DNA from 3 places in the Paenibacillus sp. 22594 genome. Region 3 is predicted to be linked to each of the others. Evidence: predicted binding sites of a transcription regulator. Region 3 holds the regulator's gene; each other region holds the start of a gene.
The links. The regulator Rex, encoded in region 3, represses fermentation and respiration genes when NADH is low (regulators of the CRP and FNR family bind a similar motif). The targets are predictions, from matches to a motif close to TTGTGAAATATTTCACAA.
Positions count from the first base shown of each region.

Region 1: the regulator Rex is predicted to act here: its motif matches at 2,327-2,344, upstream of ACTJKB_RS11915 (formate/nitrite transporter family protein).
Region 2: the regulator Rex is predicted to act here: its motif matches at 2,232-2,249, upstream of nirB (nitrite reductase large subunit NirB).

Region 1 covers NZ_JBQENA010000003.1:263,940-268,212, forward strand. The annotation lists gene ACTJKB_RS11910 (molybdopterin-containing oxidoreductase family protein) at 1-1,103, opposite strand, end outside; gene ACTJKB_RS11915 (formate/nitrite transporter family protein) at 1,379-2,206, opposite strand; gene ACTJKB_RS11920 (FAD-dependent oxidoreductase) at 2,493-3,857, opposite strand; gene ACTJKB_RS11925 (formate--tetrahydrofolate ligase) at 4,189-4,273, opposite strand, start outside.
Region 2 covers NZ_JBQENA010000002.1:481,155-485,427, reverse strand. The annotation lists gene nirB (nitrite reductase large subunit NirB) at 1-2,133, opposite strand, end outside; gene ACTJKB_RS08905 (hypothetical protein) at 2,345-3,100, opposite strand; gene ric (iron-sulfur cluster repair di-iron protein) at 3,218-3,949, opposite strand; gene ACTJKB_RS08895 (hypothetical protein) at 4,165-4,273, opposite strand, start outside.
Region 3 covers NZ_JBQENA010000002.1:754,503-758,775, reverse strand. The annotation lists gene ACTJKB_RS10245 (cell wall elongation regulator TseB-like domain-containing protein) at 1-15, opposite strand, end outside; gene ACTJKB_RS10240 (amidohydrolase) at 60-1,361, opposite strand; gene ACTJKB_RS10235 (redox-sensing transcriptional repressor Rex) at 1,348-2,001, opposite strand; gene dinG (ATP-dependent DNA helicase DinG) at 2,188-4,273, opposite strand, start outside.

The DNA.
Region 1 (4,273 bases), on a different contig from region 3:
GCTTCACCGATCCGGTTCATGTTGATCGTGCGCGTCCCGCGGTTTGGACGCAGATCAGGACGCGTCAGTGCGCGGGCATTCGTTGCGGTATAGCCCCCGTTTGACTTGATCGCTCCGCCTCCGGTCTTCAGCCAAGCACCTGTAAGTGCCGGAAGACAAGCAATCGTGCGCACATTCATACCCCCATTATCGTGGTGCTGCAGGCCATTGCCGATGTGGATATGTGATACCTTAGCTTCGCCGTATAGCTTGGCCAGCTTCTCGATATCTGCCGCCGCAATGCCAGTAATCTCTGCGACCCGTTCAGGCGGGTACGCAAGCACATGCTCGCGCAGCTCCGTGTGTCCGGTTGTATAACGCTCCATAAATGCTTCATTCGTCATGCCATCCCTGAACAGGACATGCATCATCCCGAGTGCGAGGGCTGTATCTGTGCCGGGATACAGCGGCAGGAACCAGTCTGCCCACTGCGCCGTACGGTTGCGGTGCACATCGATCACAACCACCTTCGCCCCCCGTTTGCGGGCCTGCTCGGCATAGACGACCTGATGCATGTTCGTGCTGACAATGTTGCCGCCCCAGACAATAATCAGATCGGCATTGACCGTATCCTCGGGGCTTGTCCCGCCATTGAATCCCATCGTATATTTCCAGCCAGCAGTGCCTGCCGCACTGCAAATGCCCTGCTCCAGACGACTTGCACCGAGCGCATTAAAAAATCTCCGGTCCATCCCGTCCACACTGAGCACACCCATATTGCCATAGAAGCTGTACGGAAGAATGCTTTCCGGCCCATAGGTACCGGACAGTTCCTTGAAACGGCCGGCGATTTCGCCGATGGCCTCTTCCCAGCTGATCGGTGTAAAAGAACCGCTCCCTTTCGGTCCTGTACGACGCAGAGGCTGCAACAGACGTTCGGGGTGGTGCACCCGTTCCGCCATATGTCGTACCTTGTTGCAGATCGCCCCTTTGGTCACCGGATGCTCGGGGTTGCCTTCCACTTTTATGATTTTACCATCCTGCTTATGCACTAGAAGTCCGCATGTGTCGGGGCAATCCAGCGGACATACCGCCGGAAAAATCCCATCTCCGCTGTAACTCATGGGCGTTAGTCCCCCCTTGTCACTTGAATATGTATATTCTATAACCGCACCTGTTCCACGTAAAGAAAATAGGCGAAAACAAACTGATTCGTTCCAACTATGCCAGGGTAATAGAGCATATGAAACACTCCCTATGAATTCGCCGTGATCCCGATTTCGTTCCCCCGAGTCGGATATGCACGGCGAATTTTGTGTTGCCTAAGATACAAAAAACACTCCCCGAAACATTCGGGGAGTGTCGATATAACCGTCCGGCCATGCAGAACGGAAGTATTTTATGCGTGTTTTTTCACACCGGCAGCAGAAATACCTTCCACCGATTGAACAGCTGCTGGCGCTTTGCGCAGGTAAGCCATCCAGTATGCGAAAGCGACAAAGATGGCGCCGCCTGTGAGGTTGCCCAGCCAGACCGGAGCGAAATTGCCGAAATACTGGGACCAGGTAAAGTGACCTTCAAAAATAGCAGCAGGGATAAGGAACATATTAGCTACAACGTGCTGGAAGCCGATAGCTACAAACGCCATGGTCGGAAACCAGATCCCGAGGATTTTACCGCTGAAATTATCCGCTCCGTAAGAGAGCCATACCGCTAGAGCAACGAGCCAGTTACAACCGATACCGGAAACAAAGGCCTGCAGGAAGGTGGCATCAATCTTGTGTCCGGCCATATCCACCAGTTTATCCAGATACACGCCATCTGCAGTGAGGCCAACAACGTGGCCGAAGAAATAAGCGACGAACAAGGCACCGGCGAAATTACTGATTGTAATCAGCACCAGATTCTTGAACATTTCCCATAGCGAAATCTTCTTCGCCATAAAAGCCAGCGGCACAGCCATCATATTACCGGTCAGCAGTTCCCCTCCGGCCAGCAGCACCAGGATCAGACCTACCGGGAACACGGAAGCACCGATAAAGTTAGCGATAGAGCCCCATTCCTTCGGTGCGCCTGCGATAACGCGAATGTCCAGCAAAAATCCGAGCGCGATGAACGCTCCCCCCAAGAAGCCTAGAATAAGTACGGAACTGAGTGGATTATGTGCCTTCTTAATTCCGTTCTCTACCGTGACTTCGGCAATCCCCTGTGGTTTGTTATAAGCCATGATTCCTATCCCCTTCTAATTACTTAAAATTTGTTCCTTTATGCCATTGTAGCGTGTCAACTAACACATTTACGTGATAAATATCACTCTTGCAAAAACTAAGTGAAAGTTTTCACTGACATGTCAAATTTACCACATAAGCATCCGCTGGGGAATATTTTTATGTAAAAAGAAACGGATTCACCCTTTCCTGAAGAAGTCGGCGTCCGTTTCTCCAAAAATGCCGGAGCACAGCAAAAAGCCGGAGCCACAAAATCGGCACCGGCTAATGGGGATGGCCTAAGGTTTAGACTGTTACAATTTCCTTGCGGGCAACTGCTGTAGGCAGGGCTTGAAGTCCCGCAGTATTCAAGAAATTCCAAGGTTTGTTGTAGTGCGGTTGGAAGAAGAAATCGATGAAGGCCAGCTGATCAACAGTCATTTTATTCTGGATGCACACCGACACGGTATTGATCGACTGCGTCAGATCCATCTTGGACATGATCTGTGCGCCGAGAATGCGGCGGGTCGAGCGGTCAAAGACCACTTTTAGCTGCACCTGCTCGAAGGTTGGCATGAACTCAGGACGATAGTTGTCAGTCAACAGTACACTCTCGATATCCATACCTTCTGCAATAGCGGCATCCTCTGTCAGCCCGGTTCCGGCAATATTATCTTCATAAATCTTAATTCCCGAGGTTCCCTGTGTACCCATGTATGGAATCGTCTGCGATACCAGATTGCGGGCTACCAGCGTTCCCATGCGTACAGCGTTGGTGGCCAGCGGAATGTAAGCATGTTTGCCGGTTGGATTATAATGAATTGCACAGCTGTCACCAGCAGCATAGATGTCCGGAAGGCTGGTCTGCATATAGTCGTTGACAATAATTGCGCCGTTAGGCAGCATATCCACTTTACCCTTCAGCAGTTCGGTATTCGGACGGAATCCGATACAAAGGATAACCAGATCTGTCTCATGCTCGCCTTTGCTGGTGATCACCTTGGTCACTTTGCCATTCTCTCCTGCAAACGAGCTAACCTTCTCGCCGAGTGCAAGAGTGATTCCGTGATCCTCCAGCGATTTTTGGATAGGCGTGGTGAATTCTTCATCCAGATATTTGCTCAGGATACGGTCCTCGCCGTCAATCAGCGTAACCTGCTTGCCGTTCATTTGAAATGCCTCCACCAGCTCAACTCCGATATACCCGGCGCCGACAACAGTGATTCTGTCCACCTGCTGTGCTCTTTCGATGATGGTGTTGGAATGATTGTAGTTCTTGGAGAGGAGAATACCGTCAAGCTCCATGCCCTCCAGCTTGGGAACAATCGGCCATGAGCCGGTGGTCATGATCAGCTTGTCATAGGAGTCATCGAATTCCTGGCCTGTCGCCAGATTGCGGGCACGCAGTGTTTTGCGTTCTGTATCAATCCCGATAACTTCGTGACGCATGTTCGTCTTAACGCCAAGCTCCGCAAGCTTCTCCGGCGATGAGTAGAACAGCCCCTGCGGGTCCTTGATGACTCCACCCACATAAAGCGCGATCCCGCATGACAGGAAAGAAATATTATCATTGCGTTCATACACGGTAATCTCGGCATCAGGGTAAAGCTGGGCGGTGTTGACGATTGCCGCGGTTCCGGCATGGGTACATCCTACGACTGCTACTTTCATGGTTTGTTCCTCCTCCAAATTGGGCATTCCATTTATTTGTGTTTGTATGTGATTAATTTCACTTTATGCGTTGATTATATTGTGATTTTTCTCACATTACAAGCCCTTTTTGTGATTTTTCTCACATTGTTCACATTTGATACGGATTTATAACCCCCTTATTTCTCGGTGCGTCCGCATTAGTTTCCCCCCGGGCAAGTACATTATGTCTGGAGGGAAGAGGAAGGAGCAGGGAACCGTCTAGCCGGCAAGTCACGCAGCAAAGCCCCCATACTTCTGCTTAAGTTGCAGAGATACGGGGGCTGAAGTCTTGAATCAAGATGACTTTGATTTATTCCAAGCCGTTAATAACGCCATCCTCGTCTACCTGTATACCCTCTGCCGCCGGCTTGGCCGGAAGTCCAGGCATAGTGACC
Region 2 (4,273 bases), 270 kb from region 3:
CCCGCCGTTACCGCCAATGAAAATCTCCCAGCCGCCGTCGTTGCCGACGATGCCGATATCTTTTGTGCATGATTCCGCACAGTTGCGCGGGCAGCCGTTGACTGCCATTTTGAACTTGGCCGGAAAATCAAGCCGCTCGTATTTGCGCTCAAGCAGCGCTCCCATACCCATGGAATCCTGTGTGCCAAAACGGCAGAACTGCGAACCTACACAGGTCTTCACAGTGCGCAGTGATTTCGCGTAGGCATAGCCGGATGGCATATCCAGCTCCTCCCACACCTTGGGCACATCTTCTTTCCGGATGCCGATCAGGTCCAGACGCTGTCCGCCAGTCACCTTCACAACCTTCACATCATATTTCAAGGAGACATCAGCGATCCGTTTCAAATCCTCCGGTGTCGTAACACCGCCATACATGCGCGGTACAACCGTAAAGGTACCATCCTTCTGAATATTCGCACTCATCCGTTCGTTGACGAAGCGCGACTCCTTTTCATCCTCATGGGTGTCCGGATAGATCATACCGAGGTAATAGTTCACCGCCGGACGGCATTTGGAGCAGCCCTCGGCTTGCTTCCAGTCCAGTACATTCATGACTTCTTTGGTCGTTTTCAGGCCTTTGGAGGTGATTTCGGCTACGATCTCGTCTCTGCTTAGCGTGGTGCAGCTGCAGATCCCCTGCTTGGCGCTCTGCTGGAAGCTGTCCCCAAGGACAAACTGCAGGATCTGCTCCACAACCGGCTTACAGCCGCCGCAGGAACGGGTAGCTCCGGTGCAGGCCTTAATCTCATCAACGGTGGTGAAGCCATTCTCCGTAACCGCATCAACAATGGCTTTCTTGGTCACGCCGTTGCAGCCGCAGACAATTTCTTCATCGGCCATCGTTTCCACCGACAAGCTCTTTTTCGCCCCGCCTCCGCCACAGCAGCCCGTGCCCATAACCTCGCTGTAAATCTCATCCGTCATTTCCGCACCCTGCTTCACCAGCTTCTGCAGACTGGCCGATTCCGTGACATCACCGAAGAGGACTGCTCCTACAATGGTATTGTTGTTGAGCAGAATCTTCTTGTAGGTCCGCTTCCATTCATCTTTGGCTGAGATGACCGTGTGCTCTGCGGTTTCTGTGAACTCACCGGCAGAGAAAACATCTACTCCGGAGATTTTTAGCTTGGTGGCTACAACCGAGCCTTCATAAGGCTGAGTCGGCACGTTGCACAGATGTTTGGCAAGCACCATTCCCTGCTCGAACAACGGTGCAACCAGACCATAACAAGTTCCTCTGTGTTCTGTACATTCACCGACGGAATATACATCCGGCATAGAGGTTTGCAGATAGTCATCGACAACAATCCCACGGTTTACCGTAATGCCGCTTTCTCTGGCGAGCTGTGTATTCGGCTTAATTCCCACAGCCATGACTACAAAATCCGCCGCCAGCTCCGATCCGTCACTGAAGCGAAGTCCGTTCACACGTTCATCTCCGGTCAGCTCAACAGTCTGCTTGCCCATGGCAAACTTCACGCCCTGGCGGGATAATTCTGCCTGAAGCATAGAGGAAGCTGTATGATCCAGCTGGCGTTCCATCAGATCCTCCAGCAAATGCACAACCGTAACGTCCATGCCGAGATTCACAAGTCCTTTGGCTGCCTCCAGTCCCAGGAGTCCGCCCCCGATAACTGCTGCCGTGCGGTACTGCTTGGCTGCTGCAAGCATGGCATCACAATCTGCGATATCACGGAAGCCAACTACCCCCTCCTTGTCGCTTCCCGGTACAGGCAGAATGAACGAGTTCGAGCCTGTAGCAATGATCGCCTTGTCATAGGCAACCGACAGCCCATTATCTGTGATGATCTGCCGAGATGCTTCATCTATACGGATAACTGTAGTCCCTGTATGCAAGGTAATATGATGATCCGCATACCACTGGCGGTCATTGAGGATAATGTCTTCAATTGTTTTGCTACCTTCCAGAACGTAGGACAGCATAATGCGATTGTAATTGGGATGCGGCTCACTTCCGAACACAGTAATATCATAAGCGCCGCCAAGCTTCAAAATCTGCTCAATTGTGCCTACTCCTGCCATACCGTTACCTATGAGCACTAACTTTTCTCTCTCCACTGTCACTGTCATGACCCTCCTTCATGCATCTGAACTTCATCACAACATGATTTGATAAAGAAATTATACTGTTTAAATTTAAAGCGGATTTGTGATTGCAGTCACACCAATTGTGAAGCATTTCACATAATTTTGATCACGCTGCCACAATGCTTTTTAGGCATAAAAAATCGCCATATTCCTTTGACGTAAGCCTAAGGAATATGGCGAAATGATCTTTCATTTAGAGCAGCACAAGCACAACCTCCAGAGTATCCTGTGGTCTAAGCTTCATATCGATCCCGGTGTCCAGCAGTTGCTTGCCGTTGACCTTCAGCGTCCATGCCTCATTACTCAGCGGCTTGTAATCCATAATACTGATTACAGTCTTAGTATCCTCGGAGAGCTGCACCATTCCACTGCTCTTCAGCACACCTCTTACGGACAAGTCCTCGGCATACGGCAGCACGTAAGAATGCGTCATCTGCGGCTGCTCACTGCCACCGTTCACGGTGAAAATGACCGGCTGCAGATCTGCACCGTTTGCTGCTGGTACCGCTTCAGCCACGATGCTGTCCCCGCGGTCAACGCGACTGTTCCAATCCGTGATTTTTTTGCCATTCAATTGAATCTCCCAAATCCACTCGGGACTCAAAGATACTTTGTTTACTGCCAGGATATTGTACCCGTCATCCGCAAACGTGGCCACCCCACTGTTCTTAAGCAGTTCAATGAGTGTCAACCCATCAGTAAAGGCCTCACTTAGCTGCCTGCCCGCGCTTCCAACCAGCTCGCTGTCACCGACCAGAACCGAAAAGGCCGGTCCGGCATTTCCGGTTCCGGCATCGCTCCCGTCTGTTTGGGAGCCAAGAACCGAAGAGCAGCCGCTCAAGGTTGCAATTATCATTATTCCCAGCAAAATACGCCACACCCACTTCCCGGACATTCCCGGCACCGCCTTCTCCCGCCTGATTCCAGCCTCCCGCTGCTGCTCAGACATGTCATGATTATGTACATAGTCTTTTTAAGAATAACGTAAACGGGTGCCGTTCTCAAACATTCATGGTCCCAGCCTATAAAAAAAGTCCCCGAAGGGACTTGTAAAACCGCAAATGTTCTATTGGTAGCGCAGGAAAAGAATGTTGTTCTCCAGATGGACATGCTCAAAGGTCATGCCCTCGAGCTCTTCAAGACGGGCATAGGTCAGACGGTAAGTAGTGCAGGTATGCTCAGGCGGGGTGAAATCCCCTGTAACTCTCCGCAGCTCGCGTAAAATATCTCCTGCCCCGTCATGCTCCTCCTCCAGCGTACTCAGCAGTCCGCGCAGCTCAGCCAACCCTTCAGCGCTTGGATTTTTATCATAGGCCAGCATTTTGGGGAATTCACTTTCTTCTTCCTTGGCCGTGTGCTCCAGCAATTCCTCACGCAGCGTATGGAACAAGCGGTGAACCTCAGCCAAGTGCGGAGAATCCTCTCCATGCACGCGGAAGACCTTTGTTACATTCTGGGCGATGAGCGGCAGCTCCTCGCGCAAATAGTTGTGATGCTTGTTGATAATGTAATCGACCAGCTCTTCTGACGATGCTTCGTTCCAAGCCGTATCTTCTTCAAGCACCGGATGTTCGGCATACAGCTTGTTCAGATCCTGAAGGACTGCCTCTGTATCAAGCCCCTTTTCGGTTACCGCCTCTGCCAAAGGTTTCGCGCCTCCGCAGCAAAAGTCAATCCGCTGTGCCTTGAAGTAATCTGCTGCTTTGGGGAACTGAAGAACGATATCTCTTACCATCGCTTCACCGGTGAATTGAACAGATGTATCCGTCATTGTATTGTTAAATTGTTTGGCCGTCATGCTGGGCCCTCCCTTGGGTTGTTGGTCTAGGTTTCTTTTACCTCTATACCTTAACGCCAGCAAGGAAGACGGTTTGTGATTGTACGCACTGAATATAAAAAATTTTAATGAACTTGTGGCAGTCGTTGGTTATCTATTATTTTGCCCTTTTGTGGACGGAGAAAGCATAGCCTTACAACGGACGGTCCGTTAGCTTAGTATATTATTCATAATATCTATTCCACCGTAGCCCGCATATACGTACGCTTGCCTTGTGCATCCTTCAGGTATGGTCCCAACCCGGCAAAACGCGAATGGTCCACGTAAACTCCAGTCATCCAACGG
Region 3 (4,273 bases):
TCTTCTTTTCTTCAAAGTGCAGCTCCCTTTCCTCTGGATGCTTCATAGATCCTGTTCTTTTACCGTTTCAGCAGGCCCTCAAAGGTTTCCTGCGCCTTGCGGCGGATTCGTTCCTCATCTAAAGTCAGGCACTGTCCATGCTTCACAACCTGCTTGCCATCCACCCATACATGCTCAACATCCTTCGCACTCGCTGAATACACGGCATGGGAGAGCAGATCCGTATGCGGCAGGAAGTGCGGCTGGTCGATATCCAGGGCAATGAAATCAGCCTTCATGCCCGGAGCTAAACGTCCTGTGTTCTCGAGGAAAATCGACTGTGCGCCGTATTCGGTCGCCATCAGCAATGCTTCCGGTGCCGGTACAGCTGTTGGATCTCCGCTCACACCTTTGTGGATCAGAGCAGCCAGGCGCATCTCCTCGAACATATCCAGATTGTTATTGCTTGCCGCACCGTCAGTGCCCAGCGATACCTTGACTCCCGCACGCAGCAGCTCCGGTACCCGTGCTACTCCGCTTGCGAGCTTCAAGTTACTCCCAGGATTATGGGATACCCCTACGTTGTAACGTGCTAGAATCTCTATTTCTTCATCATTCAAATGAACCCCGTGAGCCACGAGGGCCGGGCGCGTGAACATCCCCAGCTTCTCCAGATGCGCTACCGGACGCAGGCCGTAATCAGCAGCATTCTGTTCGACCTCCCGCCGGGTTTCGGACATGTGTGTGTGCATAGGCAGGTTCAGATCATGGGCAGCCTGTACAAATTTCACGAAAAATTCAGGAGGACAAGTGTAAGGGGCATGCGGGGAAATCATCGTTGTGATTCTTCCATCCGCCTTTCCATTCCAATTCCGGGCAAAGGCTATCGCTTCCGCCAGCTTATGGTTCTGCACATCCTCCGGACAGAAGCCGATAACCCCGCGCATAAGCACGGCACGCATTCCCGACTGCTCAGAAACCTCAGCAACCCTGTCCATATGGTCATACATATCCAGGAAGGTGGTTGTGCCGCCCTTCAGCATTTCCAGCACAGACAAAGAGGTTCCCCAGTAGACATCATCTCCGGTGAATTTTTCTTCCATGGGCCACATCTTCTCCTGCAGCCAGTTCTGAAGGACCATGTCATCCCCATATCCACGGAGCAGAGACATGGCTGTGTGGCCATGGGTGTTGACCAGTCCCGGCATGAACAGCAGACGGCTGCCGTCAACGGTCTGTGTCCCTTCTTCAATGACAGGTTTGACTTCTCCTATGTATGTGATGAGATCATTTTCTATAGTCATATAGCCGCTTAGAACCGGATTTTCCGTACCCGGCACCAGAAATCGCCCATTTACAATTACAGTCTTATTGCTGCTCATTTACCACTTCGTCCTTTCCATCATGCAAATAATAGGCCAGACTCTGCAAATCGGTAGTAAAATCAGCGGCGTGAATCCGGATGTTGGACGGCGTCTTCAAAATCACCGGTGCAAAGTTAAGGATCGCCTCAATGCCTGAATCCACCAGAATATCTGCAACATTCTGTGCTTCACTATCCGGTACAGTGATAATACCGATGCGGATGCCCTGCTCGCGGATCGTGCTTCCTAGCTCTTCCATGGGCTGTACAATTAGTGAGTTGATTTTCTGGCCGACCTTGGGAGCATAGGAATCAAATACAGCAGTGATTTTCATCGTGTCCTTCAAGTAAGCATTGTAATTAGACAGGGCGTGGCCGAGATTACCTGCACCCACCAATGCCACGTTGATCTGCTGGTCAAGCTTCAGGATATGACGGATTTTCTCAATCAGATATGACACATCATATCCAATACCTTTTCTGCCGAAATCCCCGAAATAGGCTAAATCCTTGCGGATTTGCGCCGGATTCAGATCCAGCTTTTGTCCCAGTTCTTGGGAAGACACGGTGGAGATTTCACGCTTCAGGAGATCATTCAGGAAGCGCAGGTACACTGGAAGTCTGCGTACCACGGCCTCCGATATTTTATCCGATTTCATATTTTCTCCTCCTAAAAGTTTTATGAGCAATGCATCATAGTATTACTTCGTACAAAACTCACTTCGTAAGCATATGCCAAGTTTAGTGAGCATAAGTACAATCCATTCCCTGGCGCCTCAGCACGAACCAGACACCAGGAGAACGGAACTTCGTTGATCCTTGATTATATTTGAAATGATTGCAGGTTAAGATACGCTTCCGTCTTCAAGCCATTCCGCAATTCGCGGAACCATCTGATCCGTCAGCATATGCTCCATTTTGGGTCCAGGCAGAGAGTACAGGAAGTACTTACCATAATAAGATTCAATAACCCTGGTATCATATACTATAACAATACCCCGGTCTTGAGCAGTACGTACCAGCCGGCCGAAACCTTGCTTGAAACGGATAACCGCCTGGGGCACCGACAGCTTCATAAACGGGTTCTTTTTCTGTGCCTGAAGCAGCTCGGCCTTGGCCTCCGCAAGCGGATGGTTCGGCGGCTGAAAAGGCAGTCTGACAATGGCCAGACAGGTCAAAGCCTCACCGGGAATATCCACACCTTCCCAGAAGCTGCTTGTCCCGAGCAGCACAGAGGCCGCGCTGTCCTGAAAACGCCGGATCAGCTTACTCCTGCTACCGCCTTCCACTCCCTGCCCCAGTACAGTAATGTCCTCAGAGACGAGTGCCTCCTTCAGAGGATCATAGACCTGGCGCAGCATTTTATAGGAGGTGAAGAGCACAAGCATCCGGCCCCGAGTCGCCACAGCGGCCTCCGCCAATGAATGTACCAGCTTATCGACAAAACGGGCATCGCCCACACTGCCTTTGACACTGGGAAAATCACGCGGTATGACCAGAAGTGCCTGTTCACGGTACTTAAACGGAGATGGGAGCAGTGCTGTCATCAGCCGTCCTTGTTCTGCGGACTCGCCTAGTCCCAGATTGTCAATCATAAATTGAAAGGACTTATCTACGGACAAAGTCGCTGAGGTAAGGACTATGCTTTTCTTTTTATCAAAAAAGAGCTCTTTGAGCTGGGCACTGACATCGACCGGAACGGCATACAGCTGCAGCGACTTCCCGCGATAGTTGCCGCTGCCTTCCATCCAGTAGACGATATTCTCGTCGTTCAGGTTCATGAAGAACCGCACTTGCTCACGGATGGAGGCCAAATCCTTGAATAACCCGCCGATATCCGTCACCAGACTATCCGAAGACGATTGGCTCTCCGATTCGCGCATTTCACTGAGCATCTTGTCGCCCTTGCGAATAATATCACTTAGACTAAGATGAAGTGTGTTCTCAAGCGCAGCTAGTTCTTCCCAATCCCTGGGCCTGTTGCCCGGCAGAAGTCGGGTAACCAGTTGTCCGGCTTCTCCGGCAGCGGCGTCACTGCGTTCCGGCAGCAGGGCAAACAGCTTGTCACTTAGCGTGTCCCACGATTCCTTAACCGTAAGCAGATCCGGGTAGATCCTGTCGATCACACCGCTCCATTCTGCCGCCTGCTCACTGCCTGATGACTGCAGCGTTTGACGCAGAGCCGGGAGCTGGCCGCTCCGGCTGTCTTTATAGAGACGCGTAAGCGTATGGGCAACGGTGAAATATTTCATCTGCATGCCCAGGTGCTTGCCTGCAATATCCTCCAAATGATGGGCCTCGTCAATGACGAGGTGCTCATAAGCCGGAAGTAGCTGATGCCCAGCCTTGACGTCCGCGAACAACTTGGAATGATTGGTCACTACGACATCCGCTATCCCGGCTTCGTGCTTAGCCCGGTGATAATAACATTTGCGGAACCAGGGGCAGGAACGTCCTAGGCATGAATCCGTATCACTGGCCACGGTCTCCCAGAAATCACCGCCGCGGCCGTTCAGATTCAGTTCCTCATCATCACCTGACTGGGTCTGGGTCAGCCATACAATCATTTGTGCCGCAGTAAGCGCTTCTTCCCGCGGACTTGTAAAGTCCTTTTTGTTTATTTTATGTTCAAACTTCCGCAGACACAAATAGTGCCCTCTCCCCTTGAAGATTGCAGCCTTAAACGGGAACGGCACGACACTCGTCAACAGAGGGATGTCGCGCTCACGCAGCTGGTCTTGAAGGTTGATGGTATGTGTGCTCACCATTACCTTCTGGTCTGAGCGTACACTGTGGTAAATGGCCGGAAGCAGATAACCCAGCGACTTGCCGGTACCCGTTCCCGCCTCGATCAAGAGATGCTTGTCACCCTCAAGTGCCGCCATGACCTCGTGAATCATTATCTCCTGGGCTTCACGGCTCTCGTATTGG